Pelorhabdus rhamnosifermentans: one gene and its partner. The protein of the gene in region 1 interacts with the protein of each later gene in a pairwise test. Links are inferred from orthologs where the notes say so. Each region holds a gene or a part of one and is shown on either strand. Other genes may lie near its edges. The genes, in order: Ga0466249_RS19325 and topA.

What was found.
Region 2: the proteins of Ga0466249_RS19325 (region 1) and topA interact in binary tests that used the Escherichia coli proteins (3 or more experiments, as listed by UniProt). The link is inferred for Pelorhabdus rhamnosifermentans from one-to-one orthologs.

The regions. Positions count from the first base shown.
Region 1 is NZ_JAHGVE010000020.1:78,096-81,274, forward strand. Bases 91-2,936 are described here. They hold Ga0466249_RS19325 (YigZ family protein), read right to left. Parts: upstream 1,912-2,936; coding sequence 1,270-1,911; downstream 91-1,269. Other genes in these bases: Ga0466249_RS19320 (putative polysaccharide biosynthesis protein), read left to right, coding at 91-1,273; Ga0466249_RS19330 (YdcF family protein), read left to right, coding at 1,956-2,708; Ga0466249_RS19335 (HAD hydrolase-like protein), read left to right, coding at 2,730-2,936. Outside these bases: more of Ga0466249_RS19320, read left to right, coding at 1-90; more of Ga0466249_RS19335, read left to right, coding at 2,937-3,179.
Region 2 is NZ_JAHGVE010000012.1:136,861-140,234, forward strand. Bases 38-3,078 are described here. They hold topA (type I DNA topoisomerase), read right to left. Parts: upstream 2,679-3,078; coding sequence 396-2,678; downstream 38-395. Other genes in these bases: trmFO (methylenetetrahydrofolate--tRNA-(uracil(54)-C(5))-methyltransferase (FADH(2)-oxidizing) TrmFO), read right to left, coding at 38-403; dprA (DNA-processing protein DprA), read right to left, coding at 2,675-3,078. In the rest of the region: more of trmFO, read right to left, coding at 1-37; more of dprA, read right to left, coding at 3,079-3,374. UniProt on the Escherichia coli protein: Releases the supercoiling and torsional tension of DNA, which is introduced during the DNA replication and transcription, by transiently cleaving and rejoining one strand of the DNA duplex.

The DNA of each region.
Region 1 (3,179 bases):
TTTTCATATCGTTCGGGATGCCCGCGCCTATTATGCCATACTTGCCTTAGCGCCGGCCGTGTTTTTTGTAACGATTTTGGCGAGCTACCGTGGCCATTTCCAAGGCTGGCAAACCATGACACCTACGGCTGTCTCGCAAATTGTTGAGCAACTTGTCCGTGTGGCAACGATGATTATTTTTGCTAATCTCCTTTTGCCGCGTGGACTGGAATTTGGTGCCGCGGGCGCTAGCTTCGGTGCTGCTCCGGCAGCTGCATCAGGTCTCTTAGTTTTGCTGTGGTATTCTTGGAAGATGCGAAAAAAATTTAAAAATGCTGAGCTTGAGGCGCGCCCAGAAAATTTACCACCTCTTCAGTCAAGCATGAAAATAATGAAGCGCATGATTAATTTGGCGCTGCCTGTTTCTTTTGCAAGCATTATGCTGCCTATTGTATCCAATTTAGATCTTGTGATTGTTCCCATGCGCCTTGAAGTAGCTGGCTATACGGTTTCGCAAGCGACGGAACTGTTTGGTTATTTGACAGGCATGGCCGTGCCGCTGATTAATCTTCTTACTATCTTAACGGCGTCTTTATCAACGAGTCTTGTTCCGGCTATTTCTGAAGCGGCTACACTTAAAGAAAACAGCCGCATTCAGCAGCGTATTATGGCTGCCATGCGGCTATCTAATTTGATTACGATTCCAGGTTTTATTGGTTTGGCCCTATTAGCCTATCCCATTTCAGCTATGCTGTATGGTACACCCAAAGTCGGTGGTCCCCTTGAAGTACTGTCTATTTCAGTATTCTTGCTTGGCATTCACCAAGTGACGACAGGTGTTTTACAAGGGCTGGGACACACGTATATTCCAGTAATTAATATGATTCTAGCAGCTACGATGAAAGTGTGTTTAAATTGGACCTTAACTGCTGTTCCTACGCTTGGCATTATTGGCGCTTCTTGGGCGACTGTGGCTGATGTGGGAATTGCGGCGGTCTTAAATTTGATTGTTGTGCAGCATTATACAGGTTGTAGCATTAATATTCGCGATACAAAGAAGATTAGTTTAGCTGCTGCCATTATGGGTGCTATTATTTATTTTGGCTATTCCATGATGATGCAGCAATGTGGCAATAATATTATTGCTACTCTCGGGGCCTCATTTCTGGGCATGGTTATTTATGCCATATTGCTTGTTGTGCTTAAATGCGTTGAACACAGTGATATTGAAAGAATGCCTGTCGTAGGGAAAAAACTGGCGCAAGTGCTTGTAAAAGCGGGTCTTCTGCGTTAATTTGTTTCAGCGGGAATTTCATCTACATATTCTTCACCGCAGGCTTTAATTTGTCCGGTGCCATTTGTTTGTTCGTTCATCAATTGAATGAATTCTTCCTGGCAGTCGTGTCTGGCTAGCACTGTAAAGGATACGCGGTCCGTAAAGATTCGCTCGCGCAGGATAAAATGGTGGTTAATCAACTGATTTTCGAGGCCTCCTTGATAGGTGTAGTCTAAAGAGACTGTAAAACGGTCATAGCGTACTTTCGTAATAAGTCCGGCCGCCTGGAGGCCAAGGATGGCACTTTTACCATAGGCGCGCGTCAGGCCGCCTGCACCCAGTTTGATGCCGCCAAAATAGCGTGTGACGACAATGACGGCATTTTTTATCGACTTTTTTCTGAGCACATCGAGTATGGGGCGTCCTGCCGTACCAGAGGGTTCTCCGTCGTCATCGGCTTTTTGAATATCATCATGAAAGCCTAGGGTATAGGCTGAGCAGTTGTGTGTAGCATCAAAATGCTTTTTTTTAATATGCTGAATAAATTCTTGTGCAGCAAATTCTGTTGAGACGGCAGCTGTGTAGGCGATAAATAATGATTTTTGAATTTCATATTCAGCGCGGGCTTGTTTTTGTATAGTCAAGTATTCGTTCATGGAAAAGTCCCCCAGATTATTTGTTTTGAAGCAAAGGAGAAGCGATGTTCTACTTAATTAAATTTCTCTATACTGCTGTAATTTTGCCACCAGGCATTTTTATCCTGCTTTTAGCTGCTTTATCTGTCTGGTCTTGGCGTAAAAAACAGCCTGTCAGCAAATTTTTGGTCTTTATTACGGTCATTTTTTATGTGTGCAGTACAGGAATAATGAGTAATAGCGCGATTCGTTTCCTTGAAAGTCAGTATGTTCCTTCTTCCGAAGTTACGGGTGATGTTATTATTATGCTTGGTGGTGGGGCGACACTTGACACCCCGAATATAGAAGGAAAAGGACATTTATCAGGATTTGCCGCCAATCGGTTGCTTACAGCGGCTCAGTTATATTATAAACTAAAGATCCCCATTATTGTTTCAGGAGGGCGAGTGTTTGAAACAACAGGCAAGGAAGCCGAAATTGCCCGTGCCACACTGCTACAGTTAGGGGTGCCTGCTGATCACATTATTATTGAAGATCAAAGCACGAATACAACAGAAAATGCCCGATTTAGCAAAGAAAAAATCCAGCAATACCATTTTGAGCAGCCTATTTTGGTCACGTCGGCCTTTCATATGCCACGGGCTGTGAAGCAATTTGAAAAAGTGGGGGTTACTGTTCAGGCTTTTCCGACTGACTATCAGACGAATGTTCAGGGTAACTGGGATTTCCGTCAATGGTGGCCAACGGCGGATGGATTGTACAATCTATCCTTAGCGATTAAGGAATATGTCGGACTCATTGTTGTACGCTGGTATTAGTTTGGGGAGAGGAATTTTATCATGATGTATGATCGAATCTTGTTTGATCTTGATGGCACATTGACAGAGCCTAAAATAGGGATTACGAAGTCAGTCAATTATGCTTTGAAAAAATTTGGTATTCATGTGACGGATTTAGACACATTAATTCCATTTATCGGACCGCCTCTAGTTGATTCGTTTATCGAATTTTATGGTTTTACACAAGAGCAGGCCTTAAAAGCTGTTGAATATTATCGCGAGTATTTTAGTGTGACAGGATTATTTGAAAATGGCGTCTATGACGGGATTGAAAACCTGCTTACGGAACTTGTTCGTCATGAGCGGCACCTGTTTGTTGCGACATCGAAGCCTACCGTTTTTGCTAAAAAGATTTTGGACCATTTTAAACTGACGAGCTATTTTGACAGCATCGTTGGCAGTAATCTTGATGGAACTTGTGTGAAAAAGGGGGATGTCATTCAGGTCGTC
Region 2 (3,374 bases), on another replicon or contig:
CTGAAGCAACAATTAAGGGACGCGCATCAGGCAACGTCGTGACTTCGCGATGTGTAACAGTCACATGGGGATGATGAGCCAGCGTATCGGTAATCATTTGACTAAAAGATTCCCTGTCAACAGCCAATGCGCCGCCAGCGGGGACTTGTGTGGCATCCGCCGCTTTTATAATAAGTGAATTTTTGCGTCGCATTTCTTCTTTGAGCAATCCCACGGCATTTTCCAGCCCCGCCCCCCTTAAGGAGTTACTACACACGAGTTCGGCAAATAATCCTGTGTGATGGGCAGGACCCATCGACTGAGGACGCATTTCAATTAATTCAACATCTATACCTTGCTCAGCAATCTGCCAGGCAGCTTCGCTTCCTGCAAGTCCAGCTCCAATAATGGTTACCTTAGTCACCTTGTTCACCTCGCTCCACATCACGAACAGACTCTTCAGCAATTTTTACTGCTGTTTCTTTTGTCACACGTTTTTTCGCTGCTGCTTTCTTTTTTGCTGTTTTTTTGATTGACTTCGGTTTCGTCTCGGCCTTTGCTGTCTTCTTGCTATCCTTCTTCTTATCTGTCGCCGCTTCTTTTGCATCCGACTTTTTTTCATGTTGGCGAGTTGGACAAGTATCACTCGAACACTGTACAACAAAACCTTTTTTAAACTGGTGGCGCACCATAAGGGCACCGCAAGTTGGACACTTTTCATTCAGCGGCTGATCCCACGTCATAAAATCGCAGGTTGGATAGTTCTGACAGCCATAAAATACTTTACCCCGTTTTGTCTTGCGTTCAACGATTTTACCACCACATAAAGGACACTCCACACCGGTCTCCTTAACAATAGCTTTCGTATTCCGGCATTCAGGGAAGCCCGGGCAAGCAAGAAATTTACCATAGCGCCCCTGTTTTACAACCATCATACGGCCACATTTTTCGCAGGGTATATCTGATACCTCAACAGGAAGCTCTACATGCCCAATTTGTTCATCTGCATAAGCTAATTTCCCAGCAAAGGGCTGATAAAATTCACTCAAAACATCATTTTTAGCAGCCTCTCCTTCAGCAATACTATCCAATTGATCTTCTAAACTCGCCGTAAATGGAATGTCAATGATGGAATCAAAATACTCTTTAAGCAAATCAAGAACAACAAAACCTAATTCAGTGGGCTGAAATTTTTTTTCAACGCGCTCAACATAACCGCGTGCCAAAATGGTTTCAATAATAGGTGCGTAAGTACTTGGCCTGCCAATCCCCTTCTCTTCAAGCATTTTGACCAGCGAAGCCTCAGTATAACGCGGAGGTGGTTCAGTAAAATGCTGTTTCGGCAAAATCTTATCTAGTGACAGATTCTGTCCAATTGTAAGCTCAGGCAAAATAACATCTTTATCGCTATCTTTTTCCTTACCGTCTTCTTTGCTTTCTGTATATACAGCCAAATAACCAGCAAACTTTAACTGCGATCCTGTCGCTCGTAAGCCAAATTTACCAGCTGTAATATCAACGGTTAAGGTATCATACACAGCCGCAACCATTTGACTGGCAACAAAACGTGCCCAAATTAATTTATACAGCTTCAACTGATCACGTGATAAATATTTTTCCACCGCCTCTGGTGTATGTATAATGCCTGTGGGACGAACCGCTTCATGGGCGTCTTGGGCACTTTTTTTCATGGCATACACAGGAGCTTTCGCCGGAAGATAGGTTTCATCATAATGCTCTAAAACAAAATCACGTGCTTCCTGCTGTGCTGAATCAGCAATACGCGTAGAATCAGTACGCATGTAGGTAATGAGACCGACATGACCAGCTGAGCCAATTTCAAGGCCTTCATAAAGCTGTTGTGCAACCATCATGGTCTTACGTGAAGTAAAACCAAGCTTTTTGGCAGCTTCTTGTTGTAAGCTGCTTGTTGTAAAAGGCGGCGCAGGATTACGGCGTCTCTCTTTCTTTTTTACATCCTTAACTACGTAGGATAAATTTCTAAGGTCGTCTGTCAGTTTCTTCGCCTGCACTTCATCAGAAATGGCTGGTTTTTTCCCGTCAATCATGTTAAGAGCTGCCTCAAACAAACTTCCTTTTGGATGATCACGAAGCTTCGCTGCAATCGTCCAATATTCTTCTGTCACAAAATCAAGAATTTCTTTTTCTCTGTCACAAATAATGCGGACTGCTACCGATTGTACACGGCCCGCGCTTAAGCCTTTACGAATTTTACGCCACAATAAGGGACTCAATTTATAACCCACGATGCGATCAAGAATACGACGTGTTTGCTGCGCATCGACTTGGGGAAAATTAATTGGTCGCGGATGTTTAATTGCTGTTTGAATAGCAGTTTTCGTAATTTCGTGAAATTCAATCCGACAAGCACTTTCAACGGGAATGTTTAATAAATAGGCCAAATGCCAGGCAATAGCCTCTCCTTCGCGATCAGGGTCAGTAGCGAGATAAACTTTATCGGCATTTTTGGCAGCTTCTTTTAATGCTTTAATCAAATCACCCTTGCCGCGAATGTTAATATACTTAGGCGCAAAGTTTTGTTCAATATCAACGCCAAATTGGCTTTTGGGTAAATCCCGCAGATGCCCCATCGAAGCGCGTACAGTATAATTTCTGCCTAAAAATTTCTCAATCGTTTTTGCTTTAGCTGGTGATTCAACTACAACCAGTACTTTCACTCAATACCCTCCTTAGCGGTACGAACATAACTTTGACTGCCATGCTGTACCACTAATCCTCGCAGTTCTAACTGCAATATGATATATGTAATCGATGATAAAGTTAAGCTTGTTTTTATTGCCAATTCCTCCAACATAACAGGTGTCTCATAACTTAAAAGCTGATAAATTTGCTGTTCATCTGCATCAAGTTGTTCCTGTTTCTCCCTATGACTGGGGACGAGTTCATATTCCTGTAAAATATCCTTGAGCCCTTGAACAAGTTTTGCCCCCTGTTGAATCAATCGATGCGTACCAAAGCTGGTTTTAGAAAAAATACTACCCGGAACTGCATAGACATCCCGTCCTTCTTCCAGCGCACGATCCGCTGTAATGAGCGCTCCGCTTCGTTCAGCAGCTTCAATCACAACAACACCTCGCGACATGCCACTAATAATGCGATTACGAGCGGGAAAAAAACCTGGATGCGGTTGCGTGCCAGGCATATACTCTGATACGACAGCACCTTGCTCGCTAATTTGCCGCAATAATTTTTCATTTTCACGTGGATAGCAAATATCCACACCACAACCTAAAACAGCAATTGTTGCGCCACGCGTGAGTGCCCCAACATGAGAAGCTGTATCAATACCTCTTGCAGCACCACTTACTACCCAATACCCAACTTCAGCTAATTGCGCTGCAAGCATGTGTGCA